DNA from 2 places in the Brevundimonas sp. GW821-FHT10E09 genome. Region 2 is predicted to be linked to the other one. Evidence: riboswitches for the same ligand, from Rfam matches in the RefSeq annotation. Region 2 holds a riboswitch; the other holds the start of a gene.
What was found. Region 2 has a riboswitch for cobalamin ahead of metE (5-methyltetrahydropteroyltriglutamate--homocysteine S-methyltransferase). Riboswitches for the same ligand answer to the same signal wherever they lie in the genome.
Positions count from the first base shown of each region.

Region 1: it holds a riboswitch for cobalamin, as region 2 does, so the genes downstream of both, AC1RSI_RS11110 (TonB-dependent receptor plug domain-containing protein) here and metE (5-methyltetrahydropteroyltriglutamate--homocysteine S-methyltransferase) in region 2, are expected to answer to the same signal.

Region 1 covers NZ_JBXASO010000010.1:125,322-140,604, reverse strand. The annotation lists gene AC1RSI_RS11185 (DUF1826 domain-containing protein) at 1-439, shown strand, start outside; gene pgi (glucose-6-phosphate isomerase) at 443-2,050, opposite strand; gene AC1RSI_RS11175 (hypothetical protein) at 2,152-2,628, shown strand; gene AC1RSI_RS11170 (protein-disulfide reductase DsbD family protein) at 2,655-4,865, opposite strand; gene AC1RSI_RS11165 (OmpA family protein) at 4,921-5,367, opposite strand; gene AC1RSI_RS11160 (YMGG-like glycine zipper-containing protein) at 5,491-5,832, opposite strand; gene AC1RSI_RS11155 (hypothetical protein) at 5,973-6,323, shown strand; gene AC1RSI_RS11150 (diacylglycerol/lipid kinase family protein) at 6,369-7,325, shown strand; gene AC1RSI_RS11145 (metallophosphoesterase family protein) at 7,325-8,176, shown strand; gene AC1RSI_RS11140 (DUF1328 domain-containing protein) at 8,270-8,449, opposite strand; gene AC1RSI_RS11135 (hypothetical protein) at 8,560-8,973, opposite strand; gene AC1RSI_RS11130 (glycine zipper domain-containing protein) at 8,973-9,317, opposite strand; gene AC1RSI_RS11125 (fumarylacetoacetate hydrolase family protein) at 9,455-10,108, shown strand; gene maiA (maleylacetoacetate isomerase) at 10,108-10,743, shown strand; gene AC1RSI_RS11115 (aldo/keto reductase) at 10,828-11,748, shown strand; gene AC1RSI_RS11110 (TonB-dependent receptor plug domain-containing protein) at 11,732-13,552, opposite strand; cobalamin riboswitch at 13,702-13,885, opposite strand; gene mutS (DNA mismatch repair protein MutS) at 13,960-15,283, shown strand, end outside.
Region 2 covers NZ_JBXASO010000005.1:51,646-66,928, reverse strand. The annotation lists gene AC1RSI_RS06120 (carboxylesterase/lipase family protein) at 1-1,346, shown strand, start outside; gene AC1RSI_RS06115 (L,D-transpeptidase family protein) at 1,347-2,402, opposite strand; gene AC1RSI_RS06110 (hypothetical protein) at 2,449-2,610, opposite strand; gene AC1RSI_RS06105 (GNAT family N-acetyltransferase) at 2,785-3,942, shown strand; gene AC1RSI_RS06100 (cupin domain-containing protein) at 3,953-4,867, shown strand; gene AC1RSI_RS06095 (GIN domain-containing protein) at 4,952-5,842, shown strand; gene AC1RSI_RS06090 (porin) at 5,983-6,738, opposite strand; cobalamin riboswitch at 6,983-7,185, shown strand; gene metE (5-methyltetrahydropteroyltriglutamate--homocysteine S-methyltransferase) at 7,296-9,653, shown strand; gene AC1RSI_RS06080 (acyl-CoA thioesterase) at 9,650-10,417, shown strand; gene rpsJ (30S ribosomal protein S10) at 10,714-11,019, shown strand; gene rplC (50S ribosomal protein L3) at 11,041-11,790, shown strand; gene rplD (50S ribosomal protein L4) at 11,790-12,428, shown strand; gene AC1RSI_RS06060 (50S ribosomal protein L23) at 12,428-12,730, shown strand; gene rplB (50S ribosomal protein L2) at 12,735-13,571, shown strand; gene rpsS (30S ribosomal protein S19) at 13,574-13,852, shown strand; gene rplV (50S ribosomal protein L22) at 13,856-14,236, shown strand; gene rpsC (30S ribosomal protein S3) at 14,236-14,991, shown strand; gene rplP (50S ribosomal protein L16) at 14,995-15,283, shown strand, end outside.

The DNA.
Region 1 (15,283 bases), on a different contig from region 2:
CACCGCCGAGTGCGACGGGCGCTGGATCGCCCTATCGGGTGCGGCGCCCGAGTGGTTTCTCCAGGATATCGAAAGATTGGCGGAGATCGTGGCGGCGATCAGCGGATGCGAGGCCTGGCGCGCGCGTTGCGAGACCGTGACCCGGCGCGCCTGCCCTCGGTTCCACCAGGACGCGGTCCCGGTGCGCCTGATCGTCGCCTATGAGGGGCCGGGGCCGGAATGGGCCTTCGCCGGCGAGATCGGCGAGGATCTGGACGGGCGCAAGCTAGGCACGCGCCGCCGGGTCCGCACCCTTCACCCCGGCGATGTCGCCGTCATGAAGGGCACGGCGCCGGGCTGGGAGGCCTGGCCGGAGTTTCCGGTGGTTCTGCACCGCTCGCCGCCGGCCGGGAGACGATCCCCCCGGCGTGTCTTGACGATCGACGCCGCGCCGGCGTGAGCCTCAGCCCATCAACCGCGTCATCAGGCCCGCCGTCGAGGGGTCCAGATCGGCGGACGGGCCGCCGGCGTGGACATCCTTCAGGATCGCCTTGGCCAGGACCTTGCCCAGTTCGACGCCCCATTGGTCGAAGCTGTTGATGTCCCAGATCACGCCCTCGACGAAGGTCTTGTGCTCATAGAGGGCCAGCAGGGCGCCGAGGGTCTCGGGCGTCAGACGGTCCATAACGATGGCGGTCGAGGGACGGTTGCCGGTGAAGGTGCGATGGGTCGCCAGACGGGCGGCCTCTTCCTCCGACAGACCCTGGGCCAGGCCTTCCGCCTTCGCGGCTTCGGTCGTCTTGCCCAGCATCAGGGCCTGCCCCTGGGCCAGGGCGTTGGACCAGAGCGGCGATTCCGGCGCGTCGGCATGGGTTTTGGCGACGATCACGAACTCGGCCGGGACGATCTGCGGGCCCTGGTGGATCTGCTGGAAGAAGGCGTGCTGGCCGTTGGTGCCCGGCTCGCCGAACACCACCGGGCAGGTCTGGCGCGTGACGGGGGTTCCGTCGCGATGCACCCGCTTGCCGTTCGACTCCATCTCCAGCTGCTGCAGGAAGGACGGCAGGCGGCGCAGGGCGTGGGCGTAGGGGGCGACGGTGCGGGCGGGCCGGTTCAGGCCGTCGACGTTGAACACCTGGGCCAGGGCCAGCAGGATCGGGGCGTTCCGCTCCAGCGGGGCCGAGACGAAATGATCGTCCATGGCCGCGGCCCCGGCCAGCATGGCCTCGAACACATCCCAGCCCAGGGCGATGCCGCACGACAGGCTGACCGCCGACCATAGCGAATAGCGGCCGCCGACCCAGTCGCGGAAGGCGAAGGTGCGGCCGCAGCCGAAGGCCGCCGCCTTGTCCGGCGCCGCCGTCACGCCGATGAAGTGTTTGGTCATGCCTTCGGCCGGCAGGGCCGCGGTCAGCCAGGCCTTGGCGGCCTCGGCGTTGGCCAGGGTTTCCTGGGTGGTGAAGGTCTTGGACACGACCACGACCAGGGTGGTTTCGGGGTCCAGGCCGGTCAGGGCCTCGGCCATGTCGCGCGGATCGATATTGGCGACGAAGCGCAGGTCGATGGCGGGGTCCAGCGGGCGCAGGGCGTCCCAGACCACGCGCGGTCCCAGGTCTGACCCGCCGATGCCGACATGGACGATGGCCTCGAACTTGCGCCCTGTGGCTCCCGCCTCGGCGCCCGAGCGCACGGCGTCGGCATAGGTCTTCATGTCGGCGCGCACGGCGTCCACCTCGGCCGAGACCGGCTCGCCCAGGGCCTTGAAGTCGGCGCCGGCCGGGGCGCGCAGGGCCGGGTGCAGCACGGCCCGGCCCTCGGTCAGATTGACGGCCTCGCCGGCGAACAGGGCGGCGCGACGGCCCTCGACGTCGCTGGCGCGGGCCAGATCCAGACAGGCCTCGAAGCCGGCCTTGGTCCAGCTCTGTTTCGACAGGTCCAGATAAAGCCCCGCCGCCTCGACCGACATCCGCGCCAGCCGGTCGGGATCGGCGGCGAACTGCTGGTCGATACGGGTCGCGCCGGCCTCGGCGGCCGTGCGGTCGAAGGTCGTCCAGGCGTCGTCACGGGTCATCGGTCGTCCTCTGGGAGAGAGAAGAAGGTAAACACTCGTTTACGGGTCGGGCGTATGTCGGTTCAACGTCCTAGCCGACGCTGAAACAGGAAGTCACCCTCATGTCCTGCGGCCTTGCTCTCACGATCGCCCTGGCCCTGTCCAATCCCGCCGTGGCCCTGGCGGCCGAACAGCCCCCTGCGGCGGTCGGGGCGCCGGTGTCGGTGGCGACCGAGCCCCTGTTCGCCGACATCGTCGCCCGGTCCGGCGCGCTGAAGGCTCTGGTCGACGGCTGGGCGGCGGCCAAGGCGGCGGATCAGGCGGACTTCTTCACCAGCCAGGCCTTCACCGGCTTCAAGGCCCAGGCCGAACAGCTGGCCGCGCTCGACATGCAGGGCCACCTGATCCTGAAGGAACGCGGCACGGACGGCGATCTGAAATGCATCCTGCGCGGCATTTCCGAGGACATGCCAAAAAAGGTCCAGGCGGTTCAGGCGGCGGCCACGCCCGCCGACCGCGCCGTCGCCCTGTCGGAACTGTCCTATCTGCTGAACGACAATGTCGAGGTCATCACCGCCCCGCCGCAGCCGGAGGTCTAGGCTTCCTCGTCACCCGGCGAAGGCCGTCACGCCCCCTTCAGAGCCTCGATGACCACGCCTTCGGTCAACAGTTGCGGCAGGATGCGGGGCTCGCCGCCGTTCGCCGGATAGAGCAGATACAGGGGCACGCCCGAGCGGCCGTGACGCTCCAGTTCGCGGGTGATGGCGTCGTCACGGCGGGTCCAGTCGCCGACCAGATAGACGGCGTTCGTCGCCTTCAGGGCCTCGGCGACGCGGGGCGAGGACAGGGCGGCGCGCTCGTTGATCTTGCAGGTCACGCACCAGTCAGCCGTGAAATTGACCAGGACCGGACGGCCTTCGGCCTGGGCGGCGCGGACGGATTCGGCGGACCAGGGCGCGGAGGCCAGGGGACCGGACTGGGCGACCGAGGCCGCCCCCAGAACCGGCGCGTGACCGGCGATCACGGCCAGGACCAGGGCGGCCCCGAGCGCGATCAGGCTGGATCCGCCGGACAGGCGGGCGGATCGGCCCAGGACGCGCTGGGCCTGGGTCAGGCCGAACAGCCACAGGGCGAAGGCGGTGGTCAGGGCGGCCGCCATCAGCAGGGCCAGTCCCTCCGCGCCGGTCTGACGCGAGAAGACCCAGACCAGCCACAGGGCCGCGCCGTACATGGGGAAGGCCAGCAGGCCCTTCAGCCGATCCATCCATGGGCCGGGCCGGGGCAGGCGCCGCAGCAGGCCGGGCGACAGGCTGACGGCCAGATAGGGCAGGCCCAGGCCCAGGCCCAGCATCAGGAAGATCAGAAACGCCGCCGGCCAGGGCATGAGCAGGGCCGCGCCCAGGGCCGCGGCCATGAAGGGGGCGGTGCAGGGGGCGGCGACGACCACGGCCAGAACCCCGGTGAAGAAGGCGCCCGCGCCGCCCGGCAGGCGCGACAGGGGACCGGCGCCCGCGTCCTGAAGTCCGGCGCCGACATGGAAGACGCCCGACAGGTTCAGCCCCACCGCCAGCATCAGCAGGGCCAGGCCTGCGATCACCGTCGGCGACTGAAGCTGGAAGCCCCAGCCGACGGCCTCGCCCCCGGCGCGCAGGGCCAGCAGGACGCCGGCCAGGACCAGGAAGGTCGCCAGAACCCCGGCCAGGAACAACAGGCCGTCGCGCCGCGCCTCGCGCGGCTGATGGGCCGAGGCGGCCAGGGCGGCGGCCTTCATGGCCAGAATGGGAAAGACGCAGGGCATCAGGTTCAGGATCAGGCCGCCGATCAGGGCGAACAGGGCCGATTGCAGGATCAGGCCCAGGTTGAGCCGGGTTCCGGCGCTGGGGGTCTCGACCTCGCCGGACAGGGCCTTGCCGCCGGTGGTTCCGGCCAGGACCGCGCCGGGCTGGGCCGTGATCTCCCAGGCGCCGACGTCGGTGGCCAGGACGCCCGAGATCGGACCGTTCAGACCCTTGGCCGTCAGGTCGCCGCCGGGGGTCAGGGTCAGGCTCAGCCCGTTCGGGCCGCTCTGGCCCGACTGGGGGGCGGCGTGGTCGATGATCCCGCCCTCGAACGGATAGAAATAGGCCCGGCTCAGGCCCGCGCCGGCCGTCAGGTCCGCCAGGGGGCCGCCCGTCGCCGACAGGGTCAGGACGCCGTTCTGCAGGGTGGCGCGGGCGTCCAGACCCGCCGGTCGCGGCGCGGCCTCCAGCACGGCCTGGATGGCGGCGCCGTGGTCGGGATCCAGCGGCGGGGCCCCTTCGCGGATCGGCAGGTCCAGACGCAGACTCATCTGCACCGGCACGCACATCTGGTCGCTGCACACCAGGAACAGGGCGTCGACGGTCAGGGGCAGGGTGGTTCCCGGCCGGGCCGAGGCCGGAACCTCGATCGGGACGGGCAGATAGACCTCGCCGGAATAGCCGTAGTTGACCAGGCTCATCAGCCGCTGGCGCGTGGGCAAGGGCCAGACGATCTCGCCGGCCTTGACCCCGGCCGGCAGACGCCAGTCCAGGGTGGTCGGCCCTCCGGAATCGCCGGGATTGCGCCAATAGGTGTGCCAGCCGGGCGCGATGGTCTGATGCACCGCCACCACGACGGTCGACCCCGGCGCGGCCCAGCGCGACAGGGGAACCAGTTCCGCCTCGATATTGTCGGCCCGTCGCGGACCGGGCGGCACGGCCGCCGCCGCCTCGGCCGGACGGCTGACCGGCTGGGCTTCGGCGACGGACGGAACGCCCGGCAGGACGGACAGGCCGAGGCAAAACAGCAGGGCGTACAGGAAGGCGGTCGGGCGCATGACCTGCTTCTAGGCCCTGCGACCCGCTCTGTCAGCGTGTCCGATCAGCCGAGTTTCAGCGGCGCGGGTGGGCGTCCACGACCACTTCGGTGCGGCGGCGCAGGGGTTCGGCCGCCCCGCCCGCCGTGGTCGCGCCCGCGTCCCCTGCGGCGCCCACGTCGAACACCGGCGACGGCAGGCCCGCCGCGTTCAGGGCCTGGGCCACGGTCCGCGCGCGGCGTTGCGACAGGCTCAGATTGGCCTCGCTCGCTCCGGTCGCGTCCGCCAGACCCAGCACCTGGATGCTGCGCACGTCGCAGGTCCGCAGCACGCCCGCCGCCGCATCGATGGCCTGGTCGGCCGCATCGGTCAGCCGCGCCTCGTTCTCGCGGAAATAGATGTCGAACCGCACCGGCATGCACAGGGAACCGCTGGTCACGATCTGATCCCGCCGCATCGGCGTCGCACAGGCCCCCACCGCCAGCAGCCCGCCAGCCAGAGCCAGAATTGTTATCGTTTTCATGACTATCCCCTGTGTCACACCATCGTCCTGCGCACGAAAAAGGCGGCCCGTCCACGACGAACCGCCCTTCCCGAAACTCAAACCGGTCTCGAACCGGACCAGGGCCCGGTTCGAAGTCACGGCTCAATAACGGCGTTGGCCGTTATCCCAGTAGCACTCGTCCTGGCGGTTGTCGTAGCAGTAGTAGGTGCGGCCTTGGCTGTCGCGGTAGCGCTGCTGGTTGTTGCGGTCCTGGCTCGAACCGCGGATCGCGCCGGCTGCGCCGCCCAGGGCGCCGCCGATCAGGGCGCCGGTGGCTGCGTTGCCGCCGCCGACATTGTTGCCGATGACGGCGCCGGCGACAGCGCCGAGGCCGGCGCCGATGGCGCCCTGGCGCACGGTCTGGTTCGAGTTGCCGTAAGGGTCGCTCGCGCAGGCCGAAGCCAAAAGACCGGCGCCGGCGATCGCGATGATGGCCTTGTTCATGATGAAATCCTCTATCCTGGGTTCGCCCCGAAGGCGATAACGCTGGAGTACGGCTCCGGTTCCCCTGTCTATCGTCGTTCTGTCGAAACGACTATGCTTAACCGGCGTGGGTCAGCCTGCGCAGTCCTTGGGGGGAAATGATGCGGTTTTCTGATGTGACGCGCGCCACGGCCGGCGCTGAAGGCCCGATCTGGGCGCGCAGCAAGAAGCGCAAGGCCTCGGCCGCGCCGCTGGTCAATCTGCTTGTGACCCTGCTGGCCCTGATCGGCGCCCTGACCCTGGTCTTGTCCATCAAGGAAGGATCGGTCCAGGCGGCGGGCCGGATGATGGACGGCTGGATCATGACCGGCTGGACCGGGGCGCAGAGACTGGCGGGACGCGCCCCGGAAGCCGCAGAGGTCGCGGCCGACAAGGCGGGTCAGGCGACCGAAAGAACCGGCGACGCCCTGAAGGCCGGCGCCTCGACCGCCCGCGACGAACTGAAGCAATAGTCACGCTTGTCGGGAACAGGCGGGCCGCCTGAACGTTCGGCGGCCATGACCGACACCCTGAGTTCAGAACCCGACGCCGACGCCGGCGAGCCGCGCGACGAGGCCGCGCGTCGTCTCACGCCCCATGCGTCGCTGGGCCGGGCGGTGATGCTGGTCAATCCCTTGTCCGGCAGCGTGGGGCCGCGCGCCGCGGCGGAGGCCGAGGCGATCCTGGCGGACTATGACCTGCAAACCCAGGTCGTGGTGCTGGAAGCCGGCAATTTCGATCAGGCCATCGCCGACGCCTTCGCCGCCGCGCCGGACGTGATCTTCGTCCTGGCCGGCGACGGCACGGCGCGGTCGGTGGCGGCGAAGGCCAGGCCGAATGGTCCGATGATCGCCCCCCTGCCGGGCGGCACGATGAACATGCTGCCCAGGGCCCTGTACGGCACGGCCGACTGGAAGCTGGCCCTGCGCCGCGCCCTGGAGGAGGGCGAGCCCCAATCGGTGTCCGGCGGCGAGGTGTCGGGGGAATATTTCTACTGCGCCGCCATCCTGGGCTCGCCGGCCCTGTGGGCGCCGGCGCGCGAGGCGATGCGGACCGGCAAGGTGAGACTGGCCTGGGCCTATGCGCGGCGGGCGTTGAAGCGGGCCTTCACCGGTCGGTTGAGGTTCAGTCTGGACGGCGGCCCCCGGCGTCGGGCCGAGGCTCTGGTGCTGATCAGCCCGATGATCTCCAAGGCCATGGAAGAGCCGGACGGGCTGGAAGCCGCGGCGATGGACCCGTCCGACGCCAGCCAGGCCTTCCGCCTGGCCGCCAACGCCCTGTTCAGCGACTGGCGCCACGATCCCGCCGTCTCGACCCGCCCGGCCAAGCGGATCGACGTCCGGGCGCGCTCCAAGATTCCCGCCGTGATAGACGGAGAGCCCGTCCTGTTGAAATCCGAGGCCACCGTGCGATTCATTCCCAAGGCGTTCCGCGCCCTTGCGCCCCGGCCCCCTGCGGCCGAGGACAGTCTCTGATGGGGCGTGTTCTCCAGTTTTCGGACGTTCATTTCGGATGCGAGCACAAGGGGGCGGTGGCGGCGGCGCTGGAATACGCCCACGCCACGCCCAATGATCTGGTTCTGATCACCGGCGACATCACCCAGAAGGGCTATCCGGTCGAATTCCGGGCGGCGGGGGAATGGATGCGGGCCATGCCGGAGCCGCGCTTCGTCATCGTCGGCAATCACGACGTCCCCTACTGGAGCCCGGTCGCCCGCCTGTTCCATCCATGGCGCGCCTTCGAGACGGCGACGGGTTTCCCCGCCCATGACGGTCAGTTCTGCAACGACACGGTGATGGTGCGGGGCGTCGTCACGGCGCGCGGCTGGCAGGCGCGGCCCAACTGGTCCAAGGGGGTCATCGATCTGGACCAGACCCGGCGTGCGGCCGAGGCCCTGCGTCAGGCGCCGATCGGGGCGTTGCGCATCCTGGCCTGTCATCATCCCCTGGTCGAGATGATCGGCACGCCGATGACCGGCGACGTCAAGCGCGGCGACGAGGCGGCCCTGATCTTCGCCGAGGCCGGGGTGGATCTGATCATGACGGGCCATGTCCATGTGCCTTTCGCCCTGCCCATCGATCTGGCGGACCGCTGCTCCTACGCCGTCGGGTGCGGGACCCTGTCGCACCGCGAGCGGGGCTCGCCGCCGGGCTTCAATCAGGTGGACTGGGACGCCAGGACCATTACGGTCACGGCCCTGGCCTGGGACGGGCGGGGCTACAGCCCGCATCAGGTCTGGCGGCTGCCGCGTCGTCAGGACACCCGCAAGGCCGCGACCGCGCCCAGCCCGAACAGGCCGGGCGAGCTGGAGAAGGCGGCGGTCTGAGCCGTCGCGTCTCTATTCCCGGGTGACGCCGCAAATAGAAAAGGGGCCGGAACTCGCGTTCCGGCCCTTCTGCATTTCGCCGGAGCGGCAGCCCTATAATCGAGGGGCGCCGCGTCCGCGAAGTCCGCCGGCCACGAGGGCGATGACGAACAGGATGATGGCGATCACGGCGATGAATTTGGCGATCTCGAACGAGAAGTTCGCGATGCCGCCGAAGCCGAGAACGGCTGCGATCAAGGCCACGACCAGGAAGATAATTGCCCAGCGAATCATGGGTTTAGCTCTCCTGCGTTGATGTTTCCGACGGCGGCCTTGCAGCCGTTCGTCCCGTCGGAAGATCAACGGTCCCGGACGCAGGGCGTTCCGTGGCCTTCGCAGAATCCTCAGCGCCGACGGCGCCTTTTGGCGTAGCCGCCCTGATCCATCTTTCGCTCGGCCACCATGCTGGCGACGATCGCGGCCAGGGCCGGATTGCGCAGCAACAGGAAGGCCGCGCCCAGTCCGCCGACCGCGCCGATGATCGGGCGTTCGCGAACGATGTGGATCAGCTTGCCGATCAGACCGTCCGGCGCATCCTCCTCGTCCTCCTCGTCGTGACTTTCGCCCTTCAGGAAGACGAGTGCGACGACCAGGGCGACCAGGGCGAACAGGGCGAAGGTGATGGCCGAGGCGCCCAGGGGCGTCGTGACCAGGCTGATGGCGTGGAAGATGGCGACGCCGAGAAACACCACGGCCAGAAAGACGCTCGCGGCGGCCACGCTGGTCGCCACGATGCGTTTGACGATGCCCTTGAACATCAGCGGCGACGGCCGGCCAGAAGCAGGCCGAGCACCACGCCGACGCCGAGGGCGATGGCGGTCGATTGGACCGGACGTTCCTGCACCCGCTCGACGATATAGCGCTGGGCCTCGTCCAGGCGTTCGGCGGCGTCGTCGTAATATTCGCGGCCGCGCACCCGGGCGGTGTCGTAATAGCCGCGCGCCTGGTCGCGCACTTCCTCGCTCTTGGCCCGCAGCTTGGCCTCGGCCTCCTCGGCCTTTTCGCGCAGACGCTGGGTTTCTTCGCGGGCGCCGATCTTCAGATCCTCCTTGAGGGTCTTCAGGTCGGCCTTGATGTCTTCTCTAGCCTTGGTGGTGGCCATGGTGCGCGCTCCGGTTTCAAGCTTGGCAATAGAATAGGGGACCCCGTTTCGGAACGCTACACCCGGCGCGAGGTTCCCTTCGCCCACCCGTGATCCCCGGCCTCGTCAAGCGCGTTTCGCCGTTCTAGATTGGGGAAATGACCGACCTGCTGTTCGCCCCCCGCCCCCTGCCGACCCTGCCGATCACCGGCGACGCCCGGCGCTTCCCGGTTCGCCGCATCCTGTGCGTCGGCCAGAACTACGCCGCCCATGCGCGCGAAATGGGGTCGGACCCGGACAAGCAGTCCCCCTTCTTCTTTTCCAAGCCCGGCGACGCCCTGGTGTCGGACGGGGCCGACCCGGCCTATCCGTCGGCGACGGACAATCTGCATTTCGAGGCCGAACTGGTGGCGGCCATCGGCGAGGGCGGGCGGATCGTGGGCTGGGCGGTCGGCTGCGACCTGACCCGTCGCGATCTTCAGGCAGAGGCGAAGAAGGCCGGGCGGCCGTGGGATGCAGCCAAGGGGTTCGACCAGTCGGCCCCCTGCGGCGCCCTGACCCTGGGACCGCTTCCGGCCCCCGCGGGCGTGATCGCCCTGAGCGTCAACGGCGAGACGAAACAGTCCAGCACCCTGGACGACATGATCCTGAACCCCGATCAGATCGTCGAGGCAGCCGGGAAACTGTGGTCGCTCCAGGCGGGCGACCTGATCTTCACCGGCACCCCGTCGGGCGTCGGACCCCTGGCGCGCGGCGACGCGGTGGTCGTGACCATCGACGGCCTGGCGCCCCTGAGCTTCAAGATCGTCTGATGATCCTGCACGGCTATTGGCGCTCGGGCGCCAGCTACCGGGTCCGCATCGCCCTGTGCCTCAAGGGCCTGGCCTATGAGACGGCGGCGCATGACCTGCGCAAGGGCGAGCAGAAGGCGGCCGATTATCTGGCCCTGAACCCCCAGGGCATGGTGCCGGCCCTGCAGGACGGGGATCAGGTCGTCACCCAGAGCCCGGCCATTCTGGAATGGCTGGAAGAGGTTCATCCCGAGCCGGCCCTGTTGCCGAAGGGATCGGCCGACCGGGCCCGTGTCCGGGCCATGGCCGCCCTGATCGGCTGCGATATTCATCCGCTGAATAATCTGCGCGTCCTCAGGTCGTTGCGCGAGGATTTCGCGGCGGACCAGGCCGCCGTGGACGCCTGGGCCGCGCGCTGGATCGCGCCGGGTTTCGACGCCCTGGAGATCCTGGTGGGCCGCCACGGCCAGGGGTGGAGTTTCGGCGACCGGCCGGGCCTGGTCGACTGCTATCTGATGCCGCAGCTCTATTCCGCGCGGCGGTTCAACATGGCGCTCGAGGCCTGGCCGGGGCTTCTGGCGGTGGAGGCGCGGGCGCTGGACCACTCCGCCTTCGGGGCGGCGCACCCGGATCGGCAGCCCGACGCCGACGCCTGATCCGCCATACCGACGATCTCCAGGTAAGACTCGCGTAACGTCTCGCTCAACCTCCTTTAAGCTTTGGAGGTGCAAGATGGGAATGTGACGCATTCCCCCGCCACCCCTTCGGCGCCTTCGCCCATAGATCGCCTGGCTCTCGCCGTGGTGACAGAGCCGGGACGCGCCCTGAATCCGTTCATGGCCGCGCCGTCGGGCGCGCGCGAGGACGCCATGCGCTTCCTGTTGCAGACGGGCGCGGACGCCGGTGTCAAGATGATCGCGACCAAACCGGGCGGCGACGGCGAACGGCTGCTGGGCCAGGCCTGGCCCTTCCCCTCGCCCTTCCGCGTGACGGTTCAAACCGTGGCCCTGAGCGAAGGCCTGGATCGGGTCGAGGCGCGGGCGCGCCGGTCGCTGGAACGCATGGGCCTGCCGCGCGGCGAGGCCCTGCTGGTCAATAACGCCGCCGACCTGGCCGGGGCCGAGGGCCGCGCCCTGTGGGACCGGCTGCAATCCCTGAAGACCCGCGGCCTGTTCCGCAGCATCGGCTTCTGCGCCACGGTCGAGGACGGCCCGGCCCTGCTGGCGCGCCGGCTGGAGGCCGACGTGGTTCAGATTTCCTGCAATCTGCTGGACCAGCGGGCCGCCGCCGAGGGCGTGCTGGACGAGATCAAGGCCGGCGGCGCCGAGGTGCACCTGGCCTCGGTCTTCGCCGGCGGGCTTCTGTTCGCGGTCGGCGATGAATTGCCGCCCCATCTGGCCAACTACGCCCAGGCCCTGTCGCGGACGCGCCGGCGTCTGGCCGAACGGCGCTGCGATCCGATGCAGGCGGCCCTGGCCTATGCGTTTTCGCTGAAGGCGGTGGACCGGGTGGTCGCCAGCGTGGCCTCGGCGGCCGAACTGCGCGCCATCCTGGCCGCCGCCCACGCGCCCGGCCCCGATCTGAGCTGGCCGGAGCTGGCGCTCGAGGCGCCGGCGGCCTTCACCGCCGACGCCCGCGCGCGGATCAGTAGCGCAGCCTGACCCCGACATAGGCCGACCGGCCGGGCTCGCCGTAGCCCAGCACCTGCTGATACCGCTCGTCGGCCAGGTTCTCGATCCGGGCCGTCAGGGCGACCTGATCGGTCAGCTGATAGGCCGTGTTCAGGTTGGCGGTGACGAAGCTGTCGCGCACCCCGCCGGAATCATCCTGGTCGCCCTCGGCGCGGACGGTCAGGGCGCCCGAAATCCGATCACCCGTCCAGCCCAGGGTGGCCGATCCCGCATGTTCAGGCACGCGCAGCAGGCGCGCGCCGGTCGAGCGGTCTTCGGCGTCGGTCCAGGCATAGGCCAGGGTCAGATCGAAGCCGGCCCCCAGCAGGGCGCGGCCTTCTAGTTCGACGCCGTCGGAGCGGGTCCGATCGACGTTGTCGTAGTAGATATCGAAAGTATCTTCATTGAAGAAGTAAATGATCTGATCCTCGACATTCAGGCGATACAGGGTGGCGCGGCCGTCGAAACGACCGTCGGCCGAGGCCCAACCCAGTGCCACTTCGATGCTGTCGGCCGTTTCCGGCTTCAGGGTCGGATAGGGAGTCGACGAGAAGCAGAAGTCGCAAACCGCCTGGCTGACTGACGGGGCCTTGAAGCCCGTGCCATAGGCGCCCGACAGGATGAAACCGCCGGTCAATTCATAGGCGGCGGAGATCCGGCCGGTGGTCTTGGAGCCGAAGTCGTCCGTATCGTCGAACCGCAGGCCGCTGGTGATGCTGAGGGCGTCGCTGACTTCATAACGGGCCGTGCCGAACACCGAGCTCGTGCCCAGGCTGACCTTGTCACCTGTCGAGATACTGCCTTCGCTTTCCTCGCGTTCGGCGCCGAAGGCGTAGGTGGCTGCGCCGGCCTCGCCATTCGCCTGCCAACGATAGGCCTGACGGTCGGCTTTGAAGGTCGAGGGGAAGGCGCTGAAGGTCTGGCGCTCGATGTCCGAGGTCGAGACGCTGAACTGGTGGTCTAGCCCGAAGCCTTCGACGCTCGCGCGAGCAAAGCCCGACCATTGTTCGGATTCTGACGTGTCGTCATTGTCGGAGACCGGGAAACCGTTATCCATATCGGCATCGCTCTTGGACCAGCGGGCCGATCCGTCGAACTTGACGTTGTCGGAGACGGCGTAACGTCCCTTCACGCCTGCGGTGGTGGTGGTGAAGCCGTCAGCCTCGGGATTGCCGTTGGCTTCGTCGGCGGCGGAGATTCCATCGGTGTCGAAATGCGATACATAGGCGCTGACGGCATAGGTCTCATTGGCGACGCCGGCGGCCAGACGCCCGCGCACCGTGTCATAGCTGCCGGCCTCGGCTTCGGCGCGCAGACCGTCGATCTCCTTGGTGGTGAAGGAGATCACCCCGCCGATGGCGTCGGACCCCCACAGCGACGACTGGGGACCGGACAGGACTTCGATCCGGTCGATGTCGCCCAGTTCGAAGCCAGAGAAATCATAGGCGCCGTTTGGCTCAGCCGCGTCGTTGACAGGCGCGCCGTCGACCAGGACCAGGGTCTTGCCGGGCGTGGCGCCGCGCATCCGAACCTGAGCGAGGCCGCCGAAGGCGCCCGTGCGCGTCACCGACAGGCCCGGCACGTCGGACAGGATGTCGGCGGCGAAGACGGCGCCGCGCTGTTCGATCGTCTTGGCGTCGATGACGCGGGCGCCGGGCGTGTCGGCGACAATCGCCGAGATACGGGTGGCGGTGATGACGACGTCGTCCAGCTGGGTCGCCTCGTCAAAGGCGAAGGCGGGCGCGGCGAAGGCGGCGGACAGGGCCGCCGTGGAGAGAAGAATGGAGCGCTTCATTGAGCGAGAATCCCCGATGTCGGCTCCGCGAGTGCGCGCGAGGAACCGGTATGAGCGAGCCGATCCGCCGGGCCTGAAAGGTCCGGACGGCGCAAGATCGGGTCGCTACGACGAGAAGTCCCCGCGCCTCTGTCTGGTCCCGGACAGCGGACGAGCGACGTCAGGCGGCCAGGTCTCCTGGCTTGCGGGTCATAAACCGCCGTCCTCGCCTTCCCAGTCACCCAGTGGCGCCGGGGTCGAGACCCCGGACGGACGACGCTCTCGCCGCCTACAGTTGCGGGCACAGCCACGGTGTCTCACCGTGTTCCCTTAACCGCCTGACACGGCCTATCGCAGGGGTGACAAGCCTGTGCAAGAGCCGTTAACGGGCTTGAGCGGTCGGTCGCGATCCGTCACCCTGACGGCACATGAACGCGCCCGCTTTTCCCTCCCCCGAACATTCGCCTGAAGTCGCCGCCTCGCTGGAAGGGGCGACGCCCTTCATGGCGCAGTATCTGACGGCCAAGGCCGGACAGCCGGACGCCATACTCTTCTTCCGCATGGGGGATTTCTACGAACTGTTCTTCAAGGACGCCGAGGTGGCGGCCGCCGCCCTGGGCATCACCCTGACCAAGCGGGGCAAGCACCAGGGCGAGGACATCCCCATGGCCGGTGTGCCGGTCCATGCGATGGAAGGCTATCTGGCCCGGCTGATCCGCCTGGGCCACAAGGTCGCCATCTGCGAACAGCTGGAAGATCCCGCCGAGGCCAAGAAGCGCGGCGGCAAGGCCGTGGTCCATCGCGGCGTGGTGCGGGTGGTGACGCCGGGCACCCTGACCGAGGACAGTCTGCTGGATGCGCGGGGCGCCAATCGTCTGGCGGCCGTGGCGGTGCGCAAGGGGCGGGCGGCGGTGGCGGTGGTGGAGCTGTCGTCCGGCGCTGTGGACAGCGTCGCCTGTGCGCTGGAGGACCTGGGCGCGGCCCTGGCGGCGTTCCGGCCGTCTGAGGTTCTGGTCACGGACCGGATCTATTCGGACCCGGCGACGCGGGACGCCCTGGACGGGTCCGGCGGCGTGGTTCAGGCCCTGGCCAGCGCCATCGCCGAGCCCCAGGCGGCCCAGGCGCGGGTCGAGCGGCTGTATGGCGTCGCGGCCCTGGACGGATTCGGCGCCTTCGAGGAGGCGGAAATTTCGGCCCTGGGCCTGATCGCCGCCTATCTGGAGACGACCCAGGCCGGCAAGGTCCCGGCCCTGGCGCCGCCGCGTCGGCTGGGCGAGAGCGGTTTTCTGGCCATCGACCCCGCGACGCGGACCAGTCTGGAGATCGACCGGACCCAGAGGGGCGAACGCGAAGGCTCGCTGCTGGCCTGTATCGACCGCACCGTCACCTCGGGCGGGGCCCGGGCCCTGGCGGAGCGGATCGCCCGGCCGTTGCGCGATCCGCTGGCGATCAACGAACAGCTCGACGCGGTCGAATGGCTGCTGGAGCGGCGCGATCTGCGCCGCAACCTGCGCGAGGGGCTGAAGGCCTCCTCGGACATCGCCCGCGCGGTCGGACGGCTGGCCTTGGGACGCGGCGGTCCGCGCGATCTGGCGGCGGTGCGTGTCGGCCTGACCATAGCGGAGGGGGTGGCCGGCCTGTTCATCGGCCAGGTGGATCCGATCACCGGTCAGCCGCGCCGCATCGCCCTGGCCTTGGATCGTCTCAGCCTGTCGCCCGAGGTGTCGCGGCTGAAGGCTGATCTGATCGACG
Region 2 (15,283 bases):
ATGCGACCCGGCCGGGATCGGACTGCACCCAGGCCATTGGGCGCAAGGCCATTCTGGGCGGGGGCGGCGGCCTCGTCGTGGGGGGCGAGGACTGTCTGTATCTGAACATCTATATGCCCGCCGGAGACGCCGCCGAGCTGCGGCCGGTGATGGTCTATATCCCCGGGGGCGCCTTCACTGTGGGCTCGGGCGTCAACTATGATCCGTCGAAACTGGCCGCCGATCAGGATCGGGTGGTCGTCACCCTGAACTACCGCCTGGGCGCCCTGGGCTGGCTGGCCCATCCGAAATTCCAGGCGGAGAGCGAAGGCTTCGGCGGCAATTTCGGCCTGATGGACCAGCAGGCGGCCCTGCAATGGGTGAATCGGAACATCGCGGCCTTCGGCGGCGATCCGGCCAATGTGACCCTGTTCGCCGAGAGCGCAGGGGCATGGACGGCCTGCTACCTGATGGCCTCGCCCAAATCCGAGGGTCTGTACCAGCGGGTCATCATGCAAAGCGGCGGATGTCTGGAGCCGTCGTCCCTGGTCAGCGCGGAGGAGGCGGCCAGGACCGGGGCGAAGTTTGCGGAAAACCTGGGGTGTGGCGGCTCCGATCAGATCGACTGTCTGAAGGCCCTGCCGGCCTGGCGGTTGGCGCGCGCGCCGTCCCTGCGGGCGGGGATCAATGGGCCTGGATCCTGGGGACCGGTTCATACCGACGCGACTGTGCCGGAAAACCCGGCCCTGGCGATCCATGAGGGCCGCTTCACCCGCGTGCCGGTCATCGTCGGCACGAACCTGGACGAGGGGCGGCTGTTCGCCAACGAGGTCAAGGACATGGATCGCTACCAGAAGGAGACGATCTGGATGTACGGCGATGTCGGCCCGCGCGTGCTGGACCGCTATCCCGTCGGTCCTGAGGGGCCGGCCTACGCCATCGCTGCGAACTTCACCGACCAGAGGTTCGCCTGTCCGTCCCAGGCCCTGCGCCGTCAGTTGTCCCGCTATGTGCCGGTCTGGGGCTATGAGTTCGCGGATCGCGGCGCGCCCTTCGTCCTGCCGGACTGGCTGGTCGGCCTCGACCTGGGCGCCTATCACGCCAGCGAACTGGCCTATGTGTTCGGGACCAGTTGGGTCTTCACCGATGTGAAGCGGTTCACCCCCCGGCAAAAGGCCCTGTCCGACCGGATGCAGAGGTTGTGGGCCGGTTTCGGCCAAGGCGACTTCGGCCCCGAATGGCCCCGCGTCGAGGGTGCGGGGCCGGTGCGGGTGTTCACGGCCCAGGGCGACCGACTGGATAAGGACTTCTTCGGCCGCCACCACTGCGACTTCTGGGACGGAACGCCTTTCGGCGCGGTCCAGTAGTCAGACGAACCGCACGGTCACGCCGGGCTTGACCTTGTCGGCCAGCATCCAGGCGTCCCAGTTGGTCAGGCGGACGCAGCCGTGCGAAGCGGTCTTGCCGACCAGATGCGGGTCGGGCGTGCCGTGGATGCCGTAGCTGGGCTTGTTCAGATCGATCCAGACCACGCCGACCGGATTGTTCGGTCCCGGCTGAACCACGACCTTGCGGCTTCCTTCGCCAAAGCTCAGCTTGGACGGGTCATAGGTATAGTTCGGATTGCGGGCGACGCCGTTGACCTTGACCGTGCCGGTGGGCGTCGGATTGTCGCCGCTGCCGATGGTGGCCGGGAAATAGGCGATCAGCTTGCCATCGGCGGCGAACGCCTTGACCGACCCCTCGGCCTTGTTGACGTCGATATGGTCCACCTCAGCCGGCAGGGGCGTGGTGTTCACCGCCGGAACCAGCAGGGTCTGGCCGACGCGGTTGAAGTCCGCGCCCGGGTTCATCGCCCTCAGCAGGCCCTCGGTCACGTGGAACCGCTCGGCCAGGGCTTCGACGATATTGGCGTAGCCCATGGCGGCCGCCTCGCCCTGGGCTTCCAGATCGGTCGGAACCACGCCGATATAGGGGCCGGCCACGTCCTCCTGGGTGATCCGATAGGTCGAGGTCACGGCGCCGATCCCCACGGCGCGAAGCCGGCCCATGATGTCGGCGTCCAGTTCGCCGGTGACGGGCAGACCCTGCGCCACCTGGAAGGCCGAGATCGCCTGACGCATGTTCGAGCCGGCCAGTCCGTCGATGGCGCCGGGCGAAAACCGCGCCCGTTCCAGCAAAATCTGGGCGCGGATCAGGGCCGGTTCCGGTTGAGCCGGATTCTGCGCCGTCGTCGGGGGCGCGTCGGGCGCGGGGGGCGAATAGGCGCTGTTCTCGATGGCGTCGCGCGACAGGGGCCCTGACTGCCCGACTTCGGCGGCGGGGGACGTCGCCGCATCTCGGTCATGGTCGGCGGGCGGGGAACAGGCGGCCAGGGTCAGGACGGCGAGACTGGAGGCGAGGCAGGCGAAACGGCGGTTCATTCGGGAGCTTTCGGAGGCGACAGACAAGGGCGTGGTGGCGTCGGGTTCAGTTCTCTTCGCCCGTCGCGGGATCGGTCGCGGTCTCGCCGGAGTTGCTGGAGCCTTCTGAGCCCTTGGGTTCGGTCGCGGGGCGCGGCGGTTCGCCGTCGTGGTCCGGACGCAGGTTTTCGTTCTCTACGTTGCGATTGTCGGGACGTGCGTCTGTCATCTGGGTCTCCTGGCGGAGCAGGCCTCCGCAGGGATGGCAACGCGCGCGGGGCGGCGGGGCTCCCGGCTGTGGCGATATCACCCCGTTCACCATGACGATGAACCATACCGAAACGGGCCATGGCGCATGGTTTCTGGAATGGACCTTGCTCCCAAGGGTCGCATGAGGACGCGCATGGCCGAAACGCTGCAGGTCGAGATCATGAGCGCGGAGGCGATGGACGCCGCCGCGATCGCCCTGTGGCGCGACTGGACGACGACCAATCCGGCCCTGACCAGTCCCTATTTCCGCTGGGACTATACGCAGATCGCCGCCCGCGTCTGTCCGGGCGCGGCCGTGGCCGTGTTTCGGCGCGGCGGGCGGATCGTCGGCTTCTTCCCGCATCAGAAACGCGGCGGATCGGTGCAGCCGCTGGGTGCGCCGATGAACGACTATCATGGCGTGATCGCCGCCGAGGGCGAGACCATCACGCTGGAACAGGTGGCGCACCTGCTTCATGCACGCCGGTTGAACGTCCCCGGCTGGATCGGCGCGGCCGAGACCGGCCAGGCGCGTGAGACCGTTCAGGTCGCCATGCCGGACGCCGGCTTCGACGCCTGGTACGCCGAGCGTCGCGTGACCTTCGGCAAATATTTCAAGGACAAGGAACGGGCCCGCCGCAGCCTGGAGGCCGAGCTGGGCCCCGTTCGGGTCGAACGCGGCCTGCACGACCCCGCCCTGCTGGACCAGTTGATCGATCTGAAGGCGGCCCAGTATCGCCGCTCGGGCCTGCACGACATTTTCGCCTGTGGCTGGACGCGCGACCTGCTCCACGCCCTGATGGCGGACCCCCGGCCTGACTTCGGGGCCTCGATGGCGGCCATGCATGCGGGGGACAAGCTGGTGGCGATCGAGTTCTCGCTACACGCTGGTCGGCATTATCATTTCTGGTTCCCGGTCTATGAGCCCAGCCTGGCGCGTTGCTCGCCGGGGATACTGCTGAGCATGGACACGATGCGGCTGGCCTCGGCCGAGGGTTTCCGGGTCTTCGACTTCGGGTTCGAGGGCGAGAGCTACAAGAAGTATTTCGTCAACGCCCGGCAGACGGTGCGCGAGGCGGTGGTGATGCGGCCCGGCCTGACCCAGGCCCTGGGCGACGCGGCGGTGGGGGTGCTGGACAAGGCGGGCGGCCGGGGCGAGGCGCTGCGGGCGTCGCTGCGCCGTCGCTGGTCCACCATCGAGGCCTGCGAGGCCTCGCCGGTCGGGCGGCTGCGCGGCGCGGCCGTCGCGGTTCGGTCCGCCGTCAGCAAGGCCGCCGCCCGCAAGAAGACGGCGCGCGTCGCCCATGTCTGAGGATAGGATCATGAGCGGCCGCCGCACCCGCTACCCCGGCCCCATCGCGGAGGCCAAGACCCATCCGCACAGCCTGGTGGAACAGGGCTTCGCCGAGGATACGGCCCTGGCCGCCGTGCTGGACCGCTATCCGGCCGAATTGTTCGACATCAATCTGTACGACTACGACGACGCGGGCCAGGTCAGCTTGCGCACCGGCGCGCGGGGGCGGCTGTCGGGCGAGGATCTCCTGGAGGCGATCAAACAGGGCCGGCTCTGGGTCAATCTGCGCGGGGTCGAGACGGCCTGGCCCGAATTGTGGGCGGCGGCGATGAAGGATTTCGCCGCGATCCAGGCGACCTATCCGGGCCTGCGAGCGGTGCGGAACGCGGGCCAGCTGATCCTGTCCTCGCCCAAGGCGCGGGTGCCCTATCATTTCGATGCGGCGGGGGTGGTTCTGTTCCACCTGCGCGGGCGCAAGCGGCTGTTCGTCTATCCGGGCGACGAGCGGCATCTGCCCGAGCGCAGCATGGAACAGGTCGTTGCGCGCCAGACGACGGAGGAACTGCCCTATGATCTGGCGTTCGAGAACGACGCCCAGATCATGGATCTGGAGCCCGGCCGCGCCCTGACCTGGCCCCTGTACGCGCCGCATCGTGTGGAGAACCTGGACCGGTTCTGCGTCAGCCTGTCGATGGATTTCCAGACCTGGCCGTCGCGGTTCAGAAACGGCGCACTGTTCACCAACGCCGTGATCCGCAGCCGGGGCGGCGAGCCGCGCCTCACCGACGGCATGGCGGCGCCGGAACTGGCGGCGCGCTGGGTGGCGTCGCTGGCTTTGAAACGAGCCGGGGCGATGAAGAGCCGGATCGCGACCTTCGAGCGCGACTTCCAGCCCGAGGTCGGGGTTGCGGACGGCGCGGGCGCCTTGAACGCCACCCGTTAATTCGAGTTCATGACCTCGAGTTAAAATGACTCGCGGGTCGCCAGCGCGCACCTTTTCCTCATATCCGGGAAAGGGAACGCCTCCATGAAAACCGCTCTGATCGCCGCCGCCGCCGTCGCCGCCCTGACGGGGTTGGCCGCCGCCGCGCCCGCATCGGCCGGCGAAGTCGAGATCCGCAACGCCGTGGCGCGCGTGGTCGTCATCGTCGAGGACCGCCAGGACATCGCCGTCGAGGTGACGCAGGGCCGGTCACGGCTGCCGGCCGTACAGGTGCGGCGCAACGGCCGTGACGTGGAGATCGACGGCGGGCTTCGCCGCAATGGCCTCTGGGGTCGTGGCGACGGCATACGCAACTGCAACTCGGGCCGCGCAGACGCAGCCCAGCCCGGCCAGGGCGCGACGGTCGAGGTGCGCGATCTGGGCCGCATCCGGCTGGAGGACGCGCCCCTGATCATCCTGCGCACGCCGCGGAACGTGGATGTCAGCGCCGGCGGCGCCGTATTCGGCGCCGTGGGACGCGGCGCGCGCTCGGTCGAACTGGACAGCGGCGGCTGCGGCGGCTGGACCATCGCCAATGTGGACGGCGACCTTGAGCTGGGCGTCGGCGGTTCGGGGTCGATCCGCGCCGGGACGTCGCGGACGCTGGACGCCAGCGTCGGCGGTTCAGGCTCGGTTTCGGCCGGCGGCACGGGCGACCTCAAGGTCGCCGTCGGCGGCTCGGGCAATGTGGAGGTCGCCAGCGCCAATGGTCAGGGCGACATCTCCATCGGCGGCTCGGGCGGGGTGAACGTCCGCCAGGGTCGGTTGGACAAGCTGTCGGTCGCCATCGGCGGGTCCGGGGACGTCCGCTACGGCGGAACGACCCGCGACCTCAGCGTCGCCATCGCCGGCTCGGGGAACGTCCGCGTCGCCGCCGCCACAGGCTCTGTGTCCCGCACCGTCGTCGGATCAGGGACGCTTCATATCGGGCGTTAAGACCCGTATCTCGCCGCGAGAGGAAAGGCCCCCGGTCGTGGAACCCTGGGGGCCTTTTTCGTGCGTCGATCCGGACATGAAAAAAGCCCCGGCGGATCGCTCCGCCGGGGCTCTTCTCATCCCGTGAGGGAGGCCGTTGCTTACAGGCCGCCCAGGACGCTCGTGATCGACGAGACGTTCAGGCCGGCGCCGGCGCGGTCACGCGCTTGCAGACCGCCGCCGAAGCTGTAGCGCAGGCCCAGCGACCAGGTGTCGACGTCGATCGAGTCGACGTCGGCGCGGGTATAGGCGGCGCCGACCGAGAACGGGGTGTTCTCGATTTCGTACTCGGCGCCCACGCCATAGGTCCAGGCGTCCACGTCGCCGCCGGCCACGTCCACGTTGTTGTAGCTGACGCCGGCGTTCAGGCGCAGGTTCGGCATGACGTAGAAGGCGGCGTCGCCGCCGACGGTCCAGATGTCGGCGTCGCTGTCGTCAGACGTGGTGTAGGCGACCAGGCCGGTCAGGGTCGCGTTGGACAGGTACTTCTGGGCTTCGGCGCCGACGGTCCAGACGGGATCGTTGCCCGAACCGATGTCGTTGGCGGCGACGAAGGCGCCGGCGCGGACGTCCGAGGTCCACATCTTGGTCAGGTGAGCGGCGGCGACGCCGGTGACGTCTTCTTCACCGAAGGCCTTGGTGTAGTCGACGGCGCCGTTCAGGGTCACGGTCCAGTCGGCGGCCGGCAGGGCGACCGTGCCGTCCACGGTCCAGACGTCGGCGTCGACGTCATCGCCGGCGACTTCGACCGACGGGTTGGAGTAGGTCACGCCGACCGAACCGATGGCGTTCTGGGCGAAGGCCGGGGCGGCGAACAGGGTGGCGGCGGCGGCCGAGGCGAGGAGGATCGTCTTCATTTTCTTTTGTCCTTAGCAGTCTGTGCCCGGGTGGAGGCCCAGGGAGGGCGGCTGCTACCAGCCGGCGCTAGAAGCTGAGCAATAAACCGTCGTTACATAAGTGTCTTGAAACTGACATGTGGCTCATCCGCCACGCCTTGTGGTCGAAATGTGTCACGCGCGCGCGTTTCCTGCGGCAAGGGGTTAACGAGCCGCAATCATATAAGGATATCCTTATATGTATTGACGGCTGCGCTTGATTGCGGTCATGTGCCCGGGTCGTGGTCTGCACGCGGTCTTCGGGGCGCGTGGAGCTAAGAGGGAAGCCGGTGTGAAACCGGCGCTGCCCCCGCAACTGTAAGCGGCGAGTCGAGGGTCCATCTCGTGTCACTGGCGTTCGCGCCGGGAAGGCCGGATCCGAGGCGTCGACCCGTGAGCCAGGAGACCTGCCCCGACAGATAACGTCCTCCGGCGGGGTGTCCGGTCAGGCCGCATGCGCGCCGCCGGACCCTGCACGTCCGCGTCGGCGTCGATGCGCCCCTGTCCGAAACCTGGCCACAACACAGGTTTCGAACGTCATGACCCGCCACACTGTCCAGGTCGCCACCCTCGGCTTTCCCCGCATCGGCCCCAAGCGCGAGCTGAAGACCGCGCTTGAGGCCTATTGGGCCGGCAAGATCGATGGGGACGCCCTGCTGTCCACCGCCGCCGAGCTGCGCGCCCTGACCTGGGCGCGCCAGCGCGATCTGGGCGCCGACATCGTGCCGTCGAACGACTTCTCTCTTTATGATCAGGTGCTGGACCTGACCGCCATGGTCGGGGCCGTGCCCGCCGCCTATGGCTGGAGCGGGGATCGGGTCGATCTGGCGACCTATTTCGCCATGGCCCGAGGGTCTGGGGCGCCGGGGTCCCGCGGCGGCGACAGTCCGGTCTGCGAACACGGTCATGTCCACGGCGGCGGTGAGGGCGCGCCGGCGATGGAGATGACCAAATGGTTCGACACCAACTACCACTATCTCGCGCCCGAGTTCACGGCGGATCAGGTCTTCCGGCTGGGCTCGACCAAGGCGCTGGACGAGTATCTGGAAGCCAGGGGGCAGGGGATCGACACCCGGCCGGTGCTGCTGGGGCCGGTCAGCTATCTGCTGCTGGGCAAGACGCGCGGGGCCGACTTCGACGTCCTCAGCCTGCTGCCTCGCCTGCTGCCGGTCTATGCCGAGGTGTTGCGGTCGCTGGCGCGCGCGGGCGCGACCTGGGTGCAGATGGACGAACCCTGCCTGGTCACGGACCTGAGCGACGAGGCCAAGGCCGCCTATGATCACGCCTATCGCGTGCTGGCCGATGTGACGCCGCCGATCAAGCTGATGTTGACCCCCTATTTCGGGGCGCTGGGCGACAATCTGCATACGGCGTTGAAGCTGCCGGTGCATGGCCTGCATCTCGACCTGATCCGCGCCTCGGAGCAACTGGCCCCGGTCGCTTCGGACATGCGTCCCGATCAGGTGCTGTCGCTGGGCGTCATCGACGGCCGCAATGTGTGGAAGGCCGATCTGAACGCCGTATTGGACCGGGTCGAGCCCCTGGTCGCCTCGGGCCGCCGGGTGGTGCTGGCGCCGTCCTGCTCGCTGCTCCACACCCCCATCGATCTGGAGCGTGAGACGGCCCTGGAGCCGGAGATCAGGAACTGGCTGGCCTTCGCCGTGCAGAAGGTGGCCGAACTGGCGACCCTGGCCCGCGCCCTGAACCAGGGCCGCGATGCGGTGAAGGCCGAACTGGACGCCTCGACCGCCGCCGTCGCCTCGCGCCGCACTTCGCCGCGCATCAATGATCCGAAGGTCCAGGCGCGCGCCGCGGACGCCGACCCCGCCCTGTCGACCCGCACCTCCAGCTTCGAGATCCGGCGCACGGTGCAGCAGCGGCGGCTGAACCTGCCCGCCTATCCGACCACCACCATCGGCTCCTTCCCCCAGACGGCCGAGGTTCGAAAGGCGCGCGCCGATCACGGCAAGGGCGTCATCGACGACGCCGCCTACGCCGCCTTCCTGCGCGAAGAGACGGCGCGGACGGTGAAATGGCAGGAAGACCTGGGTCTGGACGTGCTGGTCCACGGCGAGTTCGAGCGCAACGACATGGTCCAGTATTTCGGCGAGCAGTTGTCCGGCTTCGTCTTCACCAAGGCCGCCTGGGTCCAGTCCTATGGCTCGCGCTGCGTGCGGCCGCCGATCATCTATGGCGACGTGTCGCGGCCCAGACCGATGACGGTGGAATGGTGGCGTTACGCCCAGGGCCTGACCGAGCGGCCGATGAAGGGGATGCTGACCGGCCCGGTGACGATCCTGAACTGGTCCTTCGTGCGCGACGACCAGCCGCGCAGCGAGACCTGCCGCCAGATCGCCTTCGCCATCCGTGACGAGGTGATCGATCTGGAAACCGCCGGCGCCGTCGTGATCCAGATCGACGAGGCGGCCCTGCGCGAGGGCCTGCCGCTGCGCCGCGCCGACTGGGCGGCCTATCTGGACTGGGCGGTCGAGTGTTTCCGCATCACCGCCTCGGGCGTGCGGGACGAAACCCAGATCCACACCCACATGTGCTATTCCGAGTTCAACGATATCATCCAGTCCATCGGGGCCATGGACGCCGACGTCATCTCCATCGAGACCTCGCGGTCCAGGATGGAGCTGCTCGACGCCTTCTCCGACTATCGCTATCCGGCCGAGATCGGGCCGGGCGTCTATGACATCCACTCGCCGCGCGTGCCGTCGGTGGACGAGATGGCGGCCCTGTTGACGGCGGCGGCGGGCAAGCTGCCGGCGGACCGGCTGTGGGTGAACCCGGACTGCGGCCTGAAGACCCGCGGTTGGGCCGAGACCGAGGCGGCGCTGACCAATATGGTCTCGGCCGCGAAGGCCGCGCGCCAGGAGGCCGTAGGGGGATGAGCGTCACGCTTATAGACATGGTGTTCCCCGGCGACGCCAACCACCACGGCACATTGTTCGGGGGCGTCGGTCTGGCGCACCTGGACAAGGTCGCCTTCCTGGCCGCCGCGCGTCATGCGCGGCGGCACACGGTCACGGCCGGCTGCGAGCGGATCGACTTCGCCGCACCCGCCCGGATCGGCGAAATGGTCGAGGCGACGGGTCGGGTGGCGCGCGTGGGCCGAACCTCCATGGGGGTCGAGGTCGAACTGTGGGCCGAGGCGCCGGTCAGCGGCGAGCGCCGCCTGTGTACGCGCGGCGTGTTCAACATGGTGGCGCCCCGCGAAGCGGGGCAGGGCGACCTGCCGTCGGTTCCGGACAAGGGGGAGGAGCCGGGGGACGGCTGGCTGCGGACGGCGGAGATGGTCTTCCCGACCTGGACCAACCACTATGGCACCCTCTACGGCGGCGACGCCCTGAAGCTGATGGGCAAGGCCGCCTTCATCTGCGCCACGCGGCGGGCCAGGGGCGTCATGGTCATGGCGGCGTCGAACCGCATCGACTTCTCGTCGCCTATAAGAGAAGGAGACATGATCGAACTGGCGTCGCGCGTCACGCGGGTCGGCCGCTCCTCCGTCACTATAGAGGTGGAGCTGTGGGCCGAGGCGCTGTTGACCGGCGAACGACGGCGGTCGGCCGTGGCCGAATTCGTCATGGTGGCGGTCGATGAGGCGGGGCGATCTGCGCCGATTTCGAAGCCTGCGGCGACGCTGGAACCGGCCTGACGGAATCCTGTCGCCGCCACGGTTTCGCCGCTTGACGAAAATGGAATCGGTAGGCATAAGCCCCACTCTTGTTGGACCGGCTGTGCATCCCCGGATGCAGACGCGGTTCGCAGGAACGACCTGAGACCCTGTTCTTTGCAGTGACCCAGGACTTTAGCGGCCTTCGCAGGCGACTGCGTGGGCCGATCGTTTTTGCGGATTTGCGTTCCCTGAGGGCTCTATGCCCGAAGGCCTTCGGTCTTTGAAATGGTTCACAGGGACGCGGTCCTCCGACCGCATTGGAAGTAAGCACCGATATGGATCAAAGCATCCGCATCAGGCTCAAGGCCTTTGATCACCGCGTCCTCGATTTCTCGACGCGCGAGATCGTCAATACAGCCAAGCGCACCGGCGCGACCGTTCGCGGTCCGATTCCGCTGCCGACCCTGATCGAGAAGTTCACCGTGAACCGCTCTCCGCACGTCGATAAGAAGTCGCGTGAGCAGTTTGAAATCCGCACGCACAAACGCGTGCTCGACATCGTCGACCCCACCCCGCAGACCGTGGACGCGCTCATGAAGCTCGACCTGTCCGCCGGTGTGGACGTCGAGATCAAGATTTAAAGTAGAAAGAGGCGGGATCCGATGCGCACGGGCGTGATCGCCAAGAAGCTGGGCATGACCCGCGTGTTCGCCGATGACGGCGCGCACGTACCGGTCACTGTGCTTCAGCTCGACGGCTGCCAGGTCGTCGGCCAACGTACCCAGGAGCGTGACGGCTACGTCGCTCTCCAGCTGGGCGCTGGCACGAAGAAGGCCAAGAACACCAACAAGGCTCAACGCGAGACCTTCGCCAAGGCGGAAGTCGAACCGAAAGCCTATGTGACCGAGTTCCGCGTCGATGCGGAAGGTCTGCTGGATGTGGGCGCCGAGCTTTCGGCCGAACACTTCGTGGTGGGTCAGAAGGTCGATATCCAGGGCGAGACCATTGGTAAGGGTTTCGCCGGCGCCATGAAGCGCTGGAACTTCGGCGGCCTGCGCGCCACGCACGGTGTTTCGCTGTCGCACCGTTCGCACGGTTCGACGGGTAACCGTCAGGACCCGGGTCGGACCTTCCCTGGCAAGAAGATGGCCGGTCACTACGGGGCCGAAACCGTCACCACCCAGAACCTGACCGTCGTCCGCGTGGACGCCGAGCGTGGCCTGATCCTGATCAAGGGCGCTGTCCCCGGTCATGACGGCAGCTACGTCAAGGTTCGTGACGCCATCAAGAAGGCTCGTCCGGCCGACGCTCCGTTCCCCGGTGCGCTGAAGTCGAGCAAGTCTGCTGCTCAACCCGCCTCGACCCCGGCTGAAGAAGCCCCCGTCGAAGCGACCGAAGGCGGTGAAGCGTAATGAAACTCTCTGTCATCCAACTCGACGGCAAGGCCGCTGGCGACGTGGAACTGTCGGACGCCGTCTTCGGCATCTCCGACATCCGCGGCGACATCCTGGCCCGCACCGTCAACTGGCAACTGGCCAAGCGCCGCGCCGGCACGCACAAGGTTCAAACCCGCAACGAGAACTCTCGTACGGGCAAGAAGATGTACAAGCAAAAGGGCACCGGCGGCGCTCGTCACGGTTCGCGCCGTGCACCGCAGTTCGTCGGCGGTTCGCGCGCCTTCGGTCCGGTCGTTCGCGACCACGGCTTCTCGCTGCCGAAGAAGATCCGCGCGCTTGCTCTGCGTCACGCCCTGTCCTCCAAGGCGAAGTCGGGCGACCTGATCGTCGTCGACACCGTCTCGGTCAAGGAAGCCAAGACCGCCTCGCTGCGCGAGACGCTCGGCAAGCTGGGCTGGACCAAGGCTCTCATCATCGCGGGTCCGGAAGTCGACACGAACTTCGGCCTGGCCGCACGCAACATCCCGCACATCGACGTGCTGCCGAACGCCGGCCTGAACGTCTATGACATCCTGCGGGCTGACAAGCTGGTGCTGACCAAGGCCGCTATCGAGGCGATCGAAGCCCGCTTCAGCGATAAGGAAGCCGCGTAATGGCCGCTCAACCTACCGCCAAGCATTACGACACCATCCTGGCTCCGGTGATCACCGAAAAGGCCACGATCCTGTCCGAGCAGAACAAGGTCGTCTTCCGCGTCGCCGACACGGCGACCAAGGACGAGATCGCCGCGGCGGTCGAAAGCCTGTTCAAAGTCAACGTCCTGAAGGTCAACACCCTGGTTCAAAAGGGCAAGACCAAGCGCTTCCGGGGTATCCTGGGTCGTCGCGTGGACATCAAAAAAGCGATCGTGACCCTGGCCGACGGCCAGTCGATCGACGTCACCACGGGGCTCTGATCAGATGGCCTTGAAACATTACAATCCGACCTCGCCGGGCCGTCGCGCCCTCGTGCTGGTCGACCGTTCGGAGCTCCACAAGGGCCGTCCGGAAAAGTCGCTGACCGAAGGCCTGACCAAGTCGGGCGGACGCGGGCAGGGCGGTCGCATCGCGGTCCGCTTCCGCGGCGGCGGCGCCAAGACCCTGTACCGCAAGATCGACTTCAAGCGTCGCAAGTGGGACATGGTCGGCACGGTCGAGCGTCTGGAATACGATCCGAACCGCACGGCCTTCATCGCCCTCGTGACCTACGAAGACGGCGAGAAGACCTACATCATCGCGCCGCAACGCCTTAAGGCCGGCGACACGGTGATCGCGGGCGAAAAGACCGACGTGAAGCCGGGCAACGCCATGCCGCTTCGTTCGATGCCGGTGGGTACGATCATCCACAACATCGAGATGAAGCCGGGCAAGGGCGCCCAGCTGGCTCGCTCGGCCGGCGCCTACGCCCAGCTGGTGGGTCGCGATCAGGGCTACGCCCAGATCCGTCTCGGCTCGGGCGAACTGCGCATGGTCCTGGACGGCTGCATCGCCACTGTGGGCGCGGTTTCGAACCCCGACCACATGAACCAGAACCTGGGCAAGGCCGGTCGCAAGCGTCACATGGGCTTCCGCCCGCACGTCCGCGGCGTCGCCATGAACCCGATCGACCACCCGCACGGTGGTGGTGAAGGCCGGACCTCTGGTGGTCGCACCCCCGTCACGCCGTGGGGTAAGGACACCAAGGGCACCCGTACCCGCAAGAACAAGGCTACGGACAAGTACATCATCCGTACCCGCCACGTTAAGAAGGCTCGCTAAGAATGGCCCGCTCCTCCTGGAAAGGCCCGTTTGTCGACGGGTATCTGCTCAAGAAGGCCGACGCCGTTCAAACGTCGGGCCGCAAGGACGTGATCAAGACCTGGTCGCGCCGCTCCACCATCCTGCCGCAGTTCGTCGGTCTGACGTTCGGCGTCCATAACGGTCAGAAGCATGTGCCCGTGTCGGTCTCGGAAGAGATGGTCGGCATGAAGCTCGGCGAGTTCGCCCCGACCCGGAACTTCCCGGGTCACGCGGCGGACAAGAAGGCCAAAAGGAAGTAACTGATGGCCCAGACCAAGAACATTCGTCGGGTCGCCCCGACCGAGGCCCGCGCCAAGCTGGTCAACGTGCGCATCAGCCCGCAAAAGCTGAACCTGGTCGCCGCATCGATCCGCGGCATGCCGGTTCAGAAGGCGCTGAACGAGCTGGAATTCAGCCGTAAGCGTATCGCGACCGACGTCCGCAAGGTCCTGTATTCGGCGATCTCGAACGCCGAGAACAACCACAACCTCGACATCGACAACCTGGTCGTCGCCGAGGCCTTCGTGGGCAAGAACCTGGTGATGAAGCGTTTCGCGAGCCGTGCTCGTGGCCGTTCGTCGCGCATCCTGAAACCGTTCAGCGAGATCACCATCGTGGTCCGTGAAGCCGGCGAGGCCGCCTGATGGGTCAGAAAATCAATCCGATCGGTCTGCGCCTCGGCGTGAACCGTACGTGGGACAGCCGTTGGTTCGCCGCCGGCGCCGACTATTCCCGCCTGCTGCACCAGGACCTGAAGCTGCGCGAGTGGCTGCGGGAACGTCTGGCCGCCGCCGGCGTGTCGCGCATCATCATCGAGCGCCCGCACAAGAAGTGCCGCATCACCATCTACGCCGCCCGTCCGGGCGTCGTGATCGGCAAGAAGGGCGCTGACATCGAGAAGCTCCGCAAGGACATCTCGGCCCAGACCGAAGGTGAAGTTCACCTGAACATCATCGAAGTCCGCAAGCCGGAAACCGATGCGCAGCTGATCGCCGAGAACATCGCCCAGCAGCTCGAGCGTCGCGTGGCCTTCCGCCGCGCCATGAAGCGCTCGATGCAGTCGGCCATGCGTCTGGGCGCCAAGGGCATCCGGATGAACGTCTCGGGTCGTCTGGGCGGTGCGGAAATCGCGCGGATGGAATGGTATCGCGAAGGTCGCGTGCCGCTTCACACCCTGCGCGCCGACATCGACTACGGCTTCTACGAAGCCAAGACGACCTACGGCATCATCGGCGTGAAGGTCTGGGTGTTTAAGGGTGAAGTGCTCGAGCACGATCCGATGGCCCAGGACAAGCGTTGGGCCCAGGAAGCGTCGGGTCCGTCCTCGAACGAAGGCCGCGAACGCGGCGGCCCCCGTGGCGACCGCGGTCCGCGTCGCGACCGGGGACGTGAGAACTAAGTCATGTTGCAACCGAAGAAGACCAAGTACCGCAAGGCCTTCAAGGGCCGCATCCACGGCTCGGCCAAGGGCGGCTTCTCGCTGAACTTCGGGTCGTACGGCCTGAAGACGCTGGAGCCGGAACGCATCACGGCGCGTCAGATCGAAGCGGCTCGCCGCGCGATCACCCGCCAGATGAAGCGCCAGGGCCGCGTCTGGATCCGTGTCTTCCCCGACCTGCCCGTCACGGGCAAGCCGGCCGAAGTCCGGATGGGTAAGGGCAAGGGCGCCGTGGACCACTGGGCCGCGCGTT